2 regions of the Rhodococcus antarcticus genome follow, and region 2 is predicted to be linked to the other one. Evidence: riboswitches for the same ligand, from Rfam matches in the RefSeq annotation. Region 2 holds a riboswitch; the other holds the start of a gene.
What was found. A riboswitch is a leader RNA that binds a small molecule or an ion and turns the genes downstream of it on or off. The one in region 2 is predicted to bind cobalamin.

Region 1: linked by a shared signal. The riboswitch ahead of RHODO2019_RS04705 (magnesium chelatase subunit D family protein) and the one ahead of nicT (Nickel transporter NicT) in region 2 are both predicted to bind cobalamin.

The regions. Positions count from the first base shown of each region.
Region 1 covers NZ_CP110615.1:949,801-956,999, forward strand. Annotated here, with positions in the region: gene cobN (cobaltochelatase subunit CobN) at 1-1,801, shown strand, start outside; gene RHODO2019_RS04695 (alpha/beta hydrolase) at 1,765-2,787, opposite strand; gene RHODO2019_RS04700 (GNAT family N-acetyltransferase) at 2,905-3,297, shown strand; cobalamin riboswitch at 3,366-3,488, shown strand; gene RHODO2019_RS04705 (magnesium chelatase subunit D family protein) at 3,528-5,438, shown strand; gene cobO (cob(I)yrinic acid a,c-diamide adenosyltransferase) at 5,450-6,064, shown strand; gene RHODO2019_RS04715 (cobyrinic acid a,c-diamide synthase CobB) at 6,061-7,199, shown strand, end outside.
Region 2 covers NZ_CP110615.1:3,419,844-3,427,042, forward strand. Annotated here, with positions in the region: gene rpsR (30S ribosomal protein S18) at 1-173, shown strand, start outside; gene rplI (50S ribosomal protein L9) at 196-651, shown strand; gene dnaB (replicative DNA helicase) at 1,151-2,551, shown strand; gene RHODO2019_RS16705 (MarR family winged helix-turn-helix transcriptional regulator) at 3,029-3,406, shown strand; gene nicT (Nickel transporter NicT) at 3,411-4,424, opposite strand; cobalamin riboswitch at 4,563-4,747, opposite strand; gene RHODO2019_RS16715 (MarR family winged helix-turn-helix transcriptional regulator) at 4,807-5,253, opposite strand; gene RHODO2019_RS16720 (metal ABC transporter solute-binding protein, Zn/Mn family) at 5,441-6,358, shown strand; gene RHODO2019_RS16725 (metal ABC transporter ATP-binding protein) at 6,406-7,199, shown strand, end outside.

The sequences.
Region 1 (7,199 bases), 1.2 Mb from region 2:
CGTCCTGCGCCAGCAGATCTGGGAGCTCGTCACCGCCGCCCAGCTGCACCGCGACCTGCACCAGGACGAGATCCCCGGTCCGGACGACTTCGACGACTTCGTGCTGCACGTGGACGGTTACCTCTGCGAGGTCAAGGACGTCCAGATCCGCGACGGGCTGCACGTGCTCGGCCGGGCGCCGGAGGGCTCCGAGCTGCACGCCGACGTGCTCGCGATCCTGCGGGCCAAGCAGGTGTTCGGCGGCGTGCACGGGGCGGTGCCGGGGTTGCGCAACGCCCTGTGCGCGCACGTCGGGCTCAGCGAGGACGACCTGCTCGCGGACCCGGGCGTGGTGCTGCAGGTGCCGGCAGCCCTCGGCGGGGGCCGCGAGCGCGCCTCGGTGGTGCTGGACCGGGTGGAGGACACAGCCATGGGGCTGGTGGTCGCCCTGCCCGCGGTGAGCCAGGAGTGGGGCGACGACGTGGCCCGGGTGCTGGTGTTCGCCCGCGACGAGCTGGTGCCGCGGCTGGCCCGGACCACCGACGAGATCACCAACACCCTCCGCGCCCTGGACGGCCGCTTCGTCGAGCCCGGCCCGTCCGGCTCGCCGACCCGGGGCCTGGTCTCGGTGCTGCCGACCGGGCGCAACTTCTACTCCGTGGACCCCAAGGCCATCCCGTCGCGCAACGCGTGGGACGTCGGGGTCGCGCTGGCCGACTCGCTGATCGCCCGGCACGTGGCCGACACCGGGGAGGTCCCGCGCTCGGTGGGCCTGACGGTGTGGGGCACCTCGGCCATGCGCACCCAGGGCGACGACATCGCCGAGGTGCTCGCCCTGCTCGGCTGCCGGCCCACCTGGGACGACGCCAGCCGCCGGGTCACCGGGTTCGAGGTGGTGCCGCTGGCCGAGCTGGGTCGCCCCCGGGTGGACGTCGTCGTCCGCATCTCCGGCTTCTTCCGCGACGCGTTCCCGCACGTCATCACCCTGATGGACGACGCCGTGCGGGCGGTGGCCGAGCTGCCGGAGGACGACGGGGAGAACTTCGTCGCCGCCAGCTACCGGGCCGACCTGGCCGAGCACGGGGACGCCCGCCGCGCCTCCACCCGCATCTACGGCTCCAAGCCCGGCGCGTACGGGGCGGGCCTGCTGCCCCTGATCGACGCACGGAACTGGCGCGACGACGCCGACCTGGCCGAGGTGTACGCCACCTGGGGCGGCTACGCCTACGGCAAGGGCCTCGACGGGGCCCCGGCACGCGGGGACATGGAGCGCAGCTTCGCCCGCATCCAGGTGGCCGCGAAGAACGTGGACACCCGCGAGCACGACATCGTCGACTCCGACGACTACTTCCAGTACCACGGGGGCATGGTGGCGATGGTCCGCCACCTCACCGGCTCCGATCCCGCTGCCTACGTGGGGGACTCGGCCGTGCCGCACGCGGTGAAGACCCGGGCGCTGGGGGAGGAGACCCTGCGGGTGTTCCGCTCGCGGGTGGTGAACCCCAAGTGGGTCACGGCCATGCAGCGTCACGGGTACAAGGGCGCCTTCGAGCTCGCGGCCACGGTGGACTACCTGTTCGGCTACGACGCCACGGCCGGGGTGGTGCAGGACTGGATGTACGAGAAGCTGTCCGAGGCCTACGTGTTCGACCCGCAGGTGCGCTCGTTCATGGAGAAGTCCAACCCGTGGGCGCTGCGGGGGATCTCCGAGCGGCTGCTCGAGGCGGCGGAGCGCGGCATGTGGGCCGAGCCCGACCCCGCCACGATCGCGCAGCTCAAGGCCACCTACCTGCAGCTGGAGGGAGAGCTCGAGGGCGACTGAGCTCCGTGACCACCCGGCGCTGAGGCGGGGACGGTGGCGTCCAGCCACGCGGTGAGCTCGGCGTACGCCGCCGTCAGCGCCGGCTCCTGGGACAGGAAGACGTCGTGCCGGGCCCCGTCGAGCGGCACCACGGACGTCCGCCCGCCGAGGCAGCCGGCCCAGCGCGCGATCTGCCGCACGTCGAGCACGGCGTCAGCGGTGTCCACCTCCGGTGTGTAGTGGGTGGCGAACCGGGTCCGCACCGACCGCAGCACGAGCGACGGGCACCCGACGTCGAGCCCGCGGTGCAGCTGCGCGTGCCCGCGGCGCACCGCCCTCAGCCAGCCCAGCCGCACGGGGAACCCGTTGAGCGGCTTCCACTCCAGGTCGTAGTCCCACTCGCCCTCACGGCTGGCGTGCAGGCTCACCCCGTAGGCGTCGGCCTCGTCCTTGTTGAGCAGACGCATGCCGTCCAGGCGCCCGACGAGGTCGATCCCCAGCGTGCCGACGTGGCGGTAGTAGGGCGGGCCCTGGAGGTCGAACCACGGGCTGTTGAGCACCAGGCCCTGCACCCCGGTCTGGCCACGGTCGCGGCGGCGGTCCAGCCAGAGCGGGGTGATGATCCCGCCGGTGGAGTGTGCGACCACCACCACGCTGGCGTGCTCGGCGCGGATGATCGACAGCGCCCGGTCGAGCTCCTGGTCGTACTGCACGAGATCGGTCGTGTAGTGCGGGGTGTGGCCGGGACGGATCGAGCGGCCGCACTTGCGCAGGTCGAGGGCGAAGAACGCGAGGCCCTGGGCGGCGAGGTGCTCGGCGAGCCCGGTCTGGAAGAAGTAGTCGGTGTAGCCGTGCACGTAGAGGACGGCACCGCGGGTCGACGGCGTCGCGGAGGTGTGCCGGACCAGGGTGGCCACCACGTCGCCCTCGCCGTCGGGGTCGGGCCCCAGCTCGAGGGTGCACTGCTCGTAGCCGTCGCCGAGGATGTCCGGAACCCAGTTGCCCATGGGCGGCGATGGTAGTGCGGTGGCCCGCTCGTCCACCCGGGGTGGGTGCTGCTGTGGTACCCACACGTGGTGAACCCCACCCTGCACCGCGCCTGGGCCGCCGACCTCGACACGGCGATGCTCTACAAGCTGCTCGAGCTGAGGGTGGAGGTGTTCGTCGTCGAGCAGAAGTGCGCCTACCCCGAGCTCGACGGCAAGGACCTGCTCAGCGACACCCGGCACGTCTGGATCGAGCAGGACGGGCAGGTCCTGTGCACCGCCCGGCTGCTCGAGGAGCACGACGGCGGCGAGCGGTTCCGCCTGGGCCGGCTGTGCACGGCGGCGGCGTCCCGCGGCCAGGGCCACACCAAGCGGGTGCTCCAGGCCGCCCTGGCCGAGGTGGGGTCCATGCCGTGCGTGCTCGACGCCCAGGCCTACCTGGTGGACATGTACGCCCAGTACGGCTTCGTCCCCGATGGCGAGGAGCGCGTGGAGGACGGCATCGCGCACGTCCCGCTGCGCCGCGGCTGACCCCGGTTCCGGAACGCCGGTGCGCGCAAACCGCCGGGGCGACGGGTGCGGGCGGTGCGGCCGGGGTCTGACAGGATCAGGGCGCCAGTTCGAGGGGTGGGCAGGGAAGCCGGTGCGACTCCGGCGCGGTCCCGCCACTGTGAGGGTGCCCAGCACCCGAGCCAGAGCACTGCGGCCCCTCGTCGATCACCCCACCACGGGCGCGGACACCCGAGGACAGGACACAGACCATGCAGGGCTTCCCCTTCTCGGCCGTCGTCGGCCAGGACCAGCTGCGGCTCGCGCTGCTGCTCAACGCGGTGCACCCCGGGATCGGCGGGGTGCTGGTGCGCGGGGAGAAGGGCACCGCGAAGTCGACCGTGGTCCGGGCGCTGGCCGCGCTGATGCCGCACGGCCGCCTGGTCGAGCTGCCCATCGGCGCCACCGAGGACCGCGTCGTCGGCTCGCTGGACCTGCAGCGGGTGCTGCGCGACGGTGAGGCCGCCTTCCAGCCCGGCCTGCTGGCCGCGGCGCACGAGGGCGTGCTCTACGTCGACGAGGTCAACCTGCTGCACGACCACCTGGTGGACGTGCTGCTCGACGCCGCCGCCATGGGCCGGGTGCACGTCGAGCGCGACGGCGTCAGCCACAGCCACGACGCCCGGTTCGTCCTCGTCGGCACCATGAACCCCGAGGAGGGCGAGCTCCGCCCCCAGCTGCTCGACCGCTTCGGCCTGGCCGTGGAGGTCGCGGCCTCCCGCGAGGTGGCCGTCCGGGTCGAGGTCGTCCGCCGCCGCCTCGCCTACGAGGACGACGCCGACGCCTTCGCCGCCCGCTACGCCGAGGCCGATGGCGTGCTCGCCCAGCAGATCCTAGACGCCCGCGCCCGGCTGCCGCACGTGGTCCTCACCGAGGGCGAGCTCCGCCGGATCGCTGCCCTGTGCGCGAGCTTCGACGTCGACGGCATGCGCGCGGACCTGGTCCTCGCCCGCACCGCGCTGGCCCACGCCGCCTGGCGGGGTGCCGCCAGCGTGGACGAGACCGACGTCCGGGTGGCCGCCGAGCTCGCCCTGCCGCACCGCCGCCGCCGCGACCCCTTCGACGCCCCGGGCATCGAGCCCGAGCAGCTCGACGAGGCGATGCGCGACGCCGCCGAGCACGCGCAGGAGCGAGAACCCGATCCGGACCCGACCCCGCCCGAGGGTGGCGGCGAGCCCGACCCGACCGACGGCCCCGCGCCGGAGCAGCCCGCCGTCGACGGAGACGCCGTCGAGGGTGACGCTGCCGACGGTGAGCCCGCCGGGGAGGCCGAGGCACCGCCCAGCCCCGAGCAGCCCGCCCCGCAGGAGCGGCCCGCGGGCGAGCCCGGGGCGCAGTTCCGCACCCGGCGCCTCGAGGTCCCTGGTCTGGGTGAGGGTGCCCCCGGACGGCGTTCCCGCTCCCGCTCGGACACCGGCCGCACCGTGCGATCCCAGACCGGGACCGGTCGTGGGCTGCACCTGGTGCACACCGTCCTCGCCGCCGCCCCGCACCAGGGCTCTCGCGGCCGCACCGACGGGCCGCTGCGGCTGGACGCGACCGATCTCCGCCGGCCCGTCCGCGAGGGCCGTGAGGGCAACCTCGTGCTCTTCGTGGTCGACGCCTCGGGCTCGATGGCCTCCCGCGACCGGCTCACCGCCGTGACCGGGGCGGCGATGAGCCTGCTGCGCGATGCCTACCAGCGCCGGGACAAGGTCGGGGTCATCAGCCTGCGCGGCTCGACGGCAGAGCTCGTGCTCCCGCCCACCGGTTCGGTGGACACCGCCGCCACCCGCCTGCGCCGCATGACCACCGGGGGGCGCACCCCGCTGGCGGCCGGGCTGCTCGAGGCGCGGCGCGTCCTGGCCAGCGAGGCCGTCCGCGACCCCCAGCGGCGCCCGCTGCTCGTGGTGCTCACCGACGGCCGCGCCACCGGCGGAACCGACCCGGTGCCCCGTGCGCAGGCCGCCGCGGGGCTGCTGCGGGCCCGGGGCACGGCTGCCGTCGTCATCGACTGCGAGTCCGGGGTGGTCCGCCTCGGACTCGCCGCCGAGCTCGCCACCAGCCTGGGCGCCGCGTGCGTGCGCCTGGACGAGCTGTCCGCCGAGCAGGTCGGCGGCGTCGTCCGCGCCGCCGCAGCGTAAGGAGTCCACCCGTGCCCCAGGGAGTTCCGACCAGCGTTCCCGACGACGGTCTCACCACCCGTCAGCGACGCAACGCCCCGCTGCTCGTCGTGCACACCGGGGAGATGAAGGGGAAGTCCACCGCCGCCTTCGGCCTCGCCCTGCGCGCCTGGAACCAGGGCTTTCCCATCGGGGTGTTCCAGTTCGTCAAGAGCGCCAAGTGGAAGGTCGGCGAGGAGGCCGCGTTCCGCGCGCTCGACCAGGTGCACACCGACACCGGCCAGGGCGCGCCGGTCGAGTGGCACAAGATGGGCGAGGGCTGGAGCTGGACCCGCAAGCAGGGCACCGAGGAGGACCACGCCGGGGCCGCGCGCGAGGGCTGGGCCGAGATCGCCCGACGGCTGCGCAGCGAGGCCCACGGCTTCTACGTGCTGGACGAGTTCACCTACCCGCTGCACTGGGGCTGGGTGGACGTCGACGAGGTGGTCTCCGCGCTGCGCGAGCGCCCCGGGCACCAGCACGTCGTCATCACCGGCCGCAACGCCCCCGCCGCCCTGGTCGAGGCCGCGGACCTGGTGGTCGAGATGACCAAGGTCAAGCACCCGATGGACGCCGGCCGCAAGGGCCAGCGCGGCATCGAGTGGTGAGCGTTCCCGCCGTGGTCATCGCCGCTCCCGCCTCGGGCAGCGGCAAGACCACGGTCGCCACCGGGCTCCTGGGGGCCCTGCGGGCCGCGGGTCGCACCCCGGCCCCGTTCAAGGTCGGCCCCGACTACGTGGACCCCGGCTACCACGCGCTGGCCGCCGGGCGCCCGGGCCGCAACCTCGACCCGGTCATGGTCGGCGAGGACCTCGTCGGCCCGCTCTACGCCCACGGTGGCGCCGGCTGCGACGTCGCGGTCGTCGAGGGCGTGATGGGCCTGTTCGACGGGCGAACCGGAACCCAGGGCTTCGGCTCCACCGCGCACGTCGCCGAGCTGCTCGGTGCCCCGGTGGTCCTCGTGGTCGACGCCCGAGGGCAGGCCGGCAGCCTCGCTGCGCTGCTGCACGGGTTCGCCACCTACCGCCCCGGCACCCGGCTGGCCGGGGTGGTGCTGAACCGGGTGGGCTCGCCGCGCCACGAGCAGGTGCTCCGAGCGGCCTGCGAGGAGGTGGGGCTGGCCGTGCTGGGGGTGCTGCCGCGTCACGACGGGCTCGCCGTGCCCAGCCGCCACCTGGGCCTCGTCACCGCCGTGGAGCACGGGGCGGCCGCCGTGGACGCCGTGGCCGCGATGACCGCGCTGGTGCGCGGGCACGTGGACGTCGAGGCCGTGCTGGCCCTGGCCGCCAGCTCCGTCACCGCCGCGCCCTGGGCCCCGGAGGTCGCCGTGACCCCCGGACGGCCCGTGGTCGCGGTGGCCGGGGGAGCGGCGTTCACCTTCGGCTACGCCGAGCACGTCGAGCTGCTGGCCGCCGCCGGGGCGGACGTCGTCACGGTGGACCCGTCCCGCGACGAGGTGCTGCCCGAGGGCACCCACGGGCTCGTCCTGCCCGGTGGCTTCCCCGAGGAGCACGCCGCCACCCTGGCCGCGAACACCAGGCTGCTCGAGCAGGTCCGGGCTCTCGCCCTGCACGCACCGGTGCACGCGGAGTGCGGCGGCCTGCTGTACCTGGCCCGCGAGCTCGAGGGCCACCGGCTGGCCGGGGTGCTGGACGCCACGGCCACGTTCGGCCCCCGCCTGGCGCTGGGCTACCGCGACGCCGTCGCGCTGGGGGACTCGGTGCTGCACCCCGCCGGCGCGCG
Region 2 (7,199 bases):
AGCTCATCGACTACAAGGACACGATGGTGCTGCGCAAGGCCATCAGCGACCGGGGCAAGATCCGGCCGCGCCGCGTCACCGGCAACTGCGTCCAGCACCAGAGCAAGGTCGCCCAGGCGGTCAAGAACTGCCGCGAGGTCGCCCTCATCCCGTACACCACCACCGGTCGCTGACCGAGGAAGGACTGCACACGACATGAAGCTCATCCTCACTGCTGACGTCGCCAACCTCGGTGAGCCCGGGGACAAGGTCGAGGTCAAGGACGGCTACGGCCGCAACTTCCTGCTGCCCCGCGGGCTGGCCATCCAGGCCACCCGCGGAGCCGAGAAGCAGGTCGAGTCCATCCGCCGCGCGCAGGAGACCCGGGCCATCCGCGGTCTCGAGCACGCCAACGAGGTGAAGACCGCGCTCGAGGGTCTCGCCGTGTCGCTGCCGGTCCGTGCGGCCGGCAAGTCGGGCAAGCTGTTCGGCTCGGTCACCCCGGGTGACGTCGCCGGCGCGGTCAAGACCGCGGGCGGTCCGGTCCTCGACCGGCGCACCATCGAGCTGCCGGCGGAGCACATCAAGTCCGCGGGCAAGCACGCGATCACGGTGCGCCTGCACCCCGAGGTCACCGCGCAGTTCACCCTCGAGGTCGTCGCCGCGAGCTGACCCTCGACCACGGCCCCGGCCGTGCCTCGAGACGCGGGTGCAGCCCGCTCCAGGACCCCCGTCGACCCCGGTCGACGGGGGTCCTCGGCGTCCGGGTCTCCGCCCACCAGGGCTGTGGACAGCTGCTGTGCACGACGCGCGGGCCGGTGAGCGGCATCACCGGGAGTTCACCGGACACGCCCGACGTGTCAACCCCAGCGACACGCCGCAACGGGTTTCCATCCCCAGGCCCTGAGCGCCAGAAATACCCTCTGATCTGCAGGGACGTGGATGACGACTCCCGTTGTCCCCAGGTTGTCCCCAGGTGGTGCACACAAGTTGGTCCCGACACGCCGAGTTGTCCCCACGTGCTCCACAGGTCTGCGCACACGGGCGGTTGGACAGCCCCCTCCGGCGCCCTACCGTCACCTGGTCCCGGACCCCGCGCGCACCGCGGGAACTGTCGGGGTTGGTGGGTAGACCGGGCGGGATCCGTTCGGTGAGGTGGAGGAGGTCGCTCGTGGCGCTGGTCGACGATCGTGGACGGTCGCTCGCACCGGCGCAGGGCGCCCCCAGGGCCGAGCCCCCCAGCGAGGACTTCGGCCGCCAGCCGCCGCAGGACATGGCCGCCGAGCAGTCGGTGCTCGGCGGCATGCTGCTGAGCAAGGACGCCATCGCGGACGTGCTCGAGGTGCTCGCCTCGGCCGACTTCTACCGTCCCGCCCACCAGTCCGTCTACGACTGCATCCTGGACCTCTACGGCCGGGGCGAGCCGGCGGACGCCATCACGATCTCCGCCGAGCTCGACCGTCGTGGCGAGCTCCGTCGCGTGGGCGGCGCGCCGTACCTGCACACCCTCATCGCCACCGTCCCCACGGCGGCCAACGCAGGCTTCTACGCCGAGATCGTGGCGGAGAAGGCGATCCTGCGCCGGCTCGTGCAGGCCGGCACGCGGATCGTGCAGTACGGCTACGCGGGGGCGGACGGCCAGGACGTGGCGGAGGTGGTGGACCGGGCGCAGGCCGAGGTCTACGAGGTGACCGAGCGGCGCACCAGCGAGGACTTCGTCGCCCTGGAGGAGCTGCTCCAGCCGACCATGGACGAGATCGACGCCATCGCCAGCCGTGGCGGCATGTCGCTGGGCGTCCCCACGGGCATCGACGACTTCGACGCGATCACCAACGGCCTGCACCCCGGCCAGATGATCATCGTCGCGGCGCGGCCCGGCGTGGGCAAGTCGACCCTGGGACTGGACTGGGTGCGCTCGTGCTCCATCAAGCACGGCATGCCGAGCGTGGTGTTCAGCCTGGAGATGAGCCGCACGGAGATCGTCATGCGGCTGCTCTCGGCCGAGGCGCAGATCCAGCTCGGGGCCATGCGCTCGGGGAAGATGACCGACGACGACTGGACCCGGCTGGCGCGGCGGATGAGCGAGATCAGCGAGGCGCCGCTGTTCATCGACGACTCACCGAACCTGACCATGATGGAGATCCGCGCGAAGGCCCGGCGCCTCAAGCAGCGCCACGGGCTCAAGCTCATCGTTGTGGACTACCTGCAGCTGATGAGCTCGGGCAAGAAGGTGGAGAGCCGCCAGCAGGAGGTCAGCGAGTTCTCCCGGCACCTCAAGCTGCTGGCCAAGGAGCTCGAGGTCCCGGTGGTCGCGATCAGCCAGCTCAACCGTGGCCCTGAGCAGCGCGCGGACAAGAAGCCGATGCTCTCGGACCTCCGTGAGTCGGGCTCGCTGGAGCAGGACGCGGACATGGTGATCCTGATCCACCGCCCCGACGCGAGCGACCGGGACGACCCGCGGGCCGGCGAGGCGGACCTCATCCTGGGCAAGCACCGCAACGGTCCCACGGACACCATCACCGTGGTGCCGCAGCTGCACTACTCACGCTTCGTGAACATGGCCCGCGGCTGAGCGGGGCGCGTCGGACCAGCGGGCACCCGGGGCGGGGGGTCGCAGCGCCCGGGGCACCTCGCACTCGGGACCGGGGGCCACGTCGGCGGTCGGGAGCACCGGACCCCGGGTGCGGTGCTGGCACACGCACCGACGCGCCACCCCGGTGCGTCCGGCGACCGCGTCCACGCACTGCACGGCGCTGTGCGGCTCCCGACAGGGTGTGCAGACGGCCATGGGTTCACCGTAGGCGCCGCTGCTGACCAGCGGGTCCTCCACCGTGCGGCACGGTCGTCCACGCTGGACGGGGGGCCCGGCACGCCCTGAGCCTCCCGCGGCTCCCCGCGGCGTCCCCCCTGCCACGGGCACGCCCGGGTGCGGCCGCCCGGTTTCTCGCTCCCGGGGCGTCGGCCCCGGTACGCTCGGCGCGTGACCGCGACGGAGGACTTCGTGCTCGACGAGCAGCTGTGCTTCGCCCTGAACACCGCCTCGCGAGCGATGACCGGCTGCTACCGCCCCCTGCTCGACGAGATCGGTCTGACGTACACGCAGTACGCGGTGATGCTCGTGCTCTGGGAGCAGGACAGCGTGACGCTGGGGTTGCTCGGTCACCGGCTCCAGCTCGACTCCGGCACGCTGTCCCCGCTGCTCAAGCGCCTCGAGGGGCTGGGCCTGCTGACGCGTCGGCGTCGGGTGGAGGACGAGCGGACGGTGCAGGTGACGGTCACCCCGGCCGGGCTGGCCCTGCGCGACCGGGCAGCGGCCGCCCAGCAGCAGGTGGTGGCCGCCACCGGCTTCGACCGCGAGGCGCTGGCCGAGATGCGTGACGCGCTGCAGGCGCTGACCGGCCGGCTCCGCACCGCCTCCGCGTCCTGACCCCTCAGTCCGCGTCGGTCCCCACCCGCTCGGGCAGGGCCCACCGCTGCTCGACCCCGCCGAGCTTCCAGAACGCGACGGCAGCGGCCCACACCACGACGAACAGCCCGACGACGATGAAGCCGACGTTCGTGAGGTCCACCCGGGCGATGGCGTTGGTGACCGGGTCGTCCAGCGCGAGCTTCGCGTGGAACACCCCCACCAGCTCGATGCCGCCGATGATGATGGCCACGGCCACCGACAGGCCCGTGATGGTGAGGTTGTAGTAGATCTTGCGGATCGGGTTCGCAAAGGCCCACCGGTAGGCGACGTTCATGAACGCGCCGTCCAGGGTGTCGAACAGCGTCATGCCGGCCGTGAACAGCAGCGGCAGCACCATCACCGCGTACCAGGGCAGCCCGCCCGCCGCCCCCGCGCCGGCGAGCACCAGCAGGGTGACCTCCGTGGCGGTGTCGAAGCCGAGGCCGAACAGCAGGCCGATCGGGTACATCTGCGCGGGGTGGCGGATGGATCGCATCAGCGGGCGCAGGAGCCGGGTGATGAACCCGCGGTCGTCGAGCGCGGCGTCGAGGGCGCTCGAGTCGTAGCCCTGCGTGCGGGCGCGGCGGTAGACGCGGACGATGCCGACCATCGCGACGAGGTTGAGCACTCCGATGAGCAGCAGGAAGGTGCCGGACACCGACGTGCCGATGATGCCCAGGGCCTGGTGGGCGGAGGAGTCGGCGTTGGTCAGGGTCCCGACGACCTTGGCCCCCACCGCGACGAGTCCCGCGAGGATGACGACAATCGTCGAGTGGCCCAGGGCGAACCAGAAGCCCACCGAGACCGGTTTCCTCCCGTCGGCGAGCAGCTTGCGGGTGGTGTTGTCGATGGCGGCGATGTGGTCGATGTCGAAGGCGTGCCGGACCCCGAGGGTGAACGCGGTGACCCCCAGGCCGACGCCGAACACCTGCGCCCCCAGCGTCAGGTTCTGGGGGACGACGGCTCCGAGGAGCACCGCCCAGGCCACGACGTTCATGACGAGGACGACGCCGAGCACACCGGCGACGCTGCGCCACTCGGGGCGGCTCAGCCGGGCGGAGGACACGGTGGGGACAGCGGTGAGCGACGAAGGGGTCAGCGACACAGGGAGTTCCTCTTCCAGCACCTCGTGGACGGGATCGAGCGTGCCCCGGCCGGTCTCCTGGCTCGCGGACGTCGGAGGTTCGCTCCGCTGCCCGGACCGCCTTCCCAGGTGCGTGGCACCCAGTGGCGAGATGGTCCGAGCTCGTCTGCTCACAGTGGCGAGGGCCGCTCCGGTGTCTCACCGGATTCCCGAGCACCGAGGCGCGGCGAGCGTAGCCCGGCGGGCGTGGTGCCGGCAAGCCTGAACACTTCTTCAGACGTGCGCAGGTAGGGGCTCACGGCTCCAGGGAGGCCGCGAGCTCGACCGCCAGCGTGCGCAGCTGCGCGACGAGCGCCGCCTGGCCCGGAGTGGTCAGGGCGGTCGCGTCGCAGATGGCGGCGGGGACGTGGGCGGCGCGGGCCTCCAGGCCACGGCCGGCCGCGGTCAGGCCGACGGTCACCGAGCGCTCGTCGCGGCTCGCCCGGGTGCGGGTGACCAGCCCCATCGCCTCGAGCCGCTTGAGCAGGGGGGAGAGCGTGCTGGACTCGAGGTCCAGCCGTGCACCGACCTGGCCCACGGAGGCGTCACCCTCCTCCCACAGCAGGACCATGACGAGGTACTGCGGGTAGGTCAGGCCCAGCTCGCCCAGCAGGGGCCGGTAGCGCGAGGTCATCGCGCGGGAGGCGGTGTAGAGCGCCAGGCAGAGGCGTTCGTCGAGGGTGACGGCGGCGGGCGTGGTCATCCCGCCACGATACGTCCGCGGGCGCGACTGTGTCGTGCGCGACCGGTGTAGGCGGGCGCCCCCCGGGCCGGCCGGACCTGCAGGTCAGCGACGGAAGCATGCGTGGTCGACGACTTTTCGGCCTCCCCCGTAGTGGTTATCGTCGTCAACAAGACCTGTTCCGTCGACCACGCCAGGAGCTCCCACGATGCGCCGCGCCACCCTCGCACTGCCCGCCCTCGCTGCCACCGCGGCCCTCGTCCTCGCCGGCTGCAGCACGGCCTCCTCCAGCCCGGCGGCAGCCGGCGACGGGCCTCTGCGGGTCGTCGCCGCGGAGAACTTCTGGGGCAGCATCGCCGCCCAGCTGGGGGGCGACAAGGTCGACGTCACCAGCATCATCAGCTCGCCGGACGCAGACCCCCACGACTACGAGGCCACCGCCTCCGACGGCCGAACGGTGGCCACGGCGGACATGACCATCGTCAACGGTGTCGGCTACGACGTCTGGGCCGGCGACCTCGCCGCCGCCAACCCCTCCGGCACGCGCACCGACCTCTCCGTGGGGGACCTGGTGGGCGCGAAGGAGGGCGACAACCCGCACCGCTGGTACAACCCGGCCGACGTCAGCAAGGTCGTCGACGCCATCACCGCCGACTACCAGGCCAAGGACCCGGCCAACAGCGGGTACTACGACCAGCAGAAGGCCGCCTTCACCGGCACCGCGCTGAAGGACTACGACGCCGTGATCGCCGACATCAGGGCGAAGTACAGCGGCACCCCGATCGGGGCGTCGGAGAGCATCGTGTCGATGTTCGCGCCGGCGCTGGGCCTGGACGTGCTCACCCCGCCGGACTTCCTCACCGCGATCAGCGAGGGCACCGAGCCCACCGCCGCGGACAAGTCCACCATCGACACCCAGATCAGCACCGGCGCGATCAAGGTCTACGTCTACAACTCCCAGAACGCGACCCCCGACGTGCAGGCCCAGGTCGACGCGGCGAAGGCCAGGGGCATCCCCGTCAGCACCATCACCGAGACGATGACCCCGGCCACCGCGAGCTGGGAGGACTGGCAGACCGCTCAGCTCACCGCGCTGGAGGCGGCACTGGCCCAGGCCGCGGCGTGACACCGGCCGCCCCCACCCACGGGGCGCCGGTGCGGGAGACTGCACCGGTGACCGCCACCGCCCTCCCCGTCCCGGTGGTGGAGCTGTCGGGGGCGGCGGTGAGCGTGGGGGGTCGGACGCTGTGGAGCGGGGTCGACCTCACCGTCGGCGCCGGGGAGTTCGTGGCGGTGCTCGGGCCCAACGGGGTCGGCAAGTCCACCATGGTCAAGGCGCTGCTGGGGCTGCTGCCGCTGGCCCAGGGCGAGGCCCGGGTGCTGGGCCGGCCCGTGGGCACCGGCAACCCCGAGGTGGGCTACCTGCCCCAGCGGCGCAGCTTCGACGCCCAGCTGCGGGTGCGCGGGGTCGACGTGGTCCGCCTGGGCCTGGACGGCACGCGCTGGGGGGTGCCGCTGCCGCTGGCCGGCCGGTTCAGCGCCCGGGCCCGGGCGGCGCAGGCCCGGGTGCGCGAGGTGGTCGAGCTCGTCGGTGCCACCGCGTACGCGCACCGTCCCATCGGGGAGCTCTCCGGCGGCGAGCAGCAGCGCCTGCTCATCGCCCAGGCCCTGGCGTCGCGGCCCCGGCTGCTGCTGCTCGACGAGCCGCTGGACAGCCTGGACCTGCCCAACCAGGCCGCCGTGGCCGCGCTGATCTCCCGGATCTGCGCCACCGACGGCGTGACCGTGCTGATGGTCGCCCACGACGTGAACCCGATCCTCGGCTACCTCGACACGGTGGTGTACCTGGCCCAGGGCGGGGCGGCGACGGGCACCCCGCGCGAGGTGATCACCTCCGAGACGCTCACCCGGCTCTACGGCACCCCGGTGGAGGTGCTGACCACCTCCGACGGCCGGCTCGTGGTGGT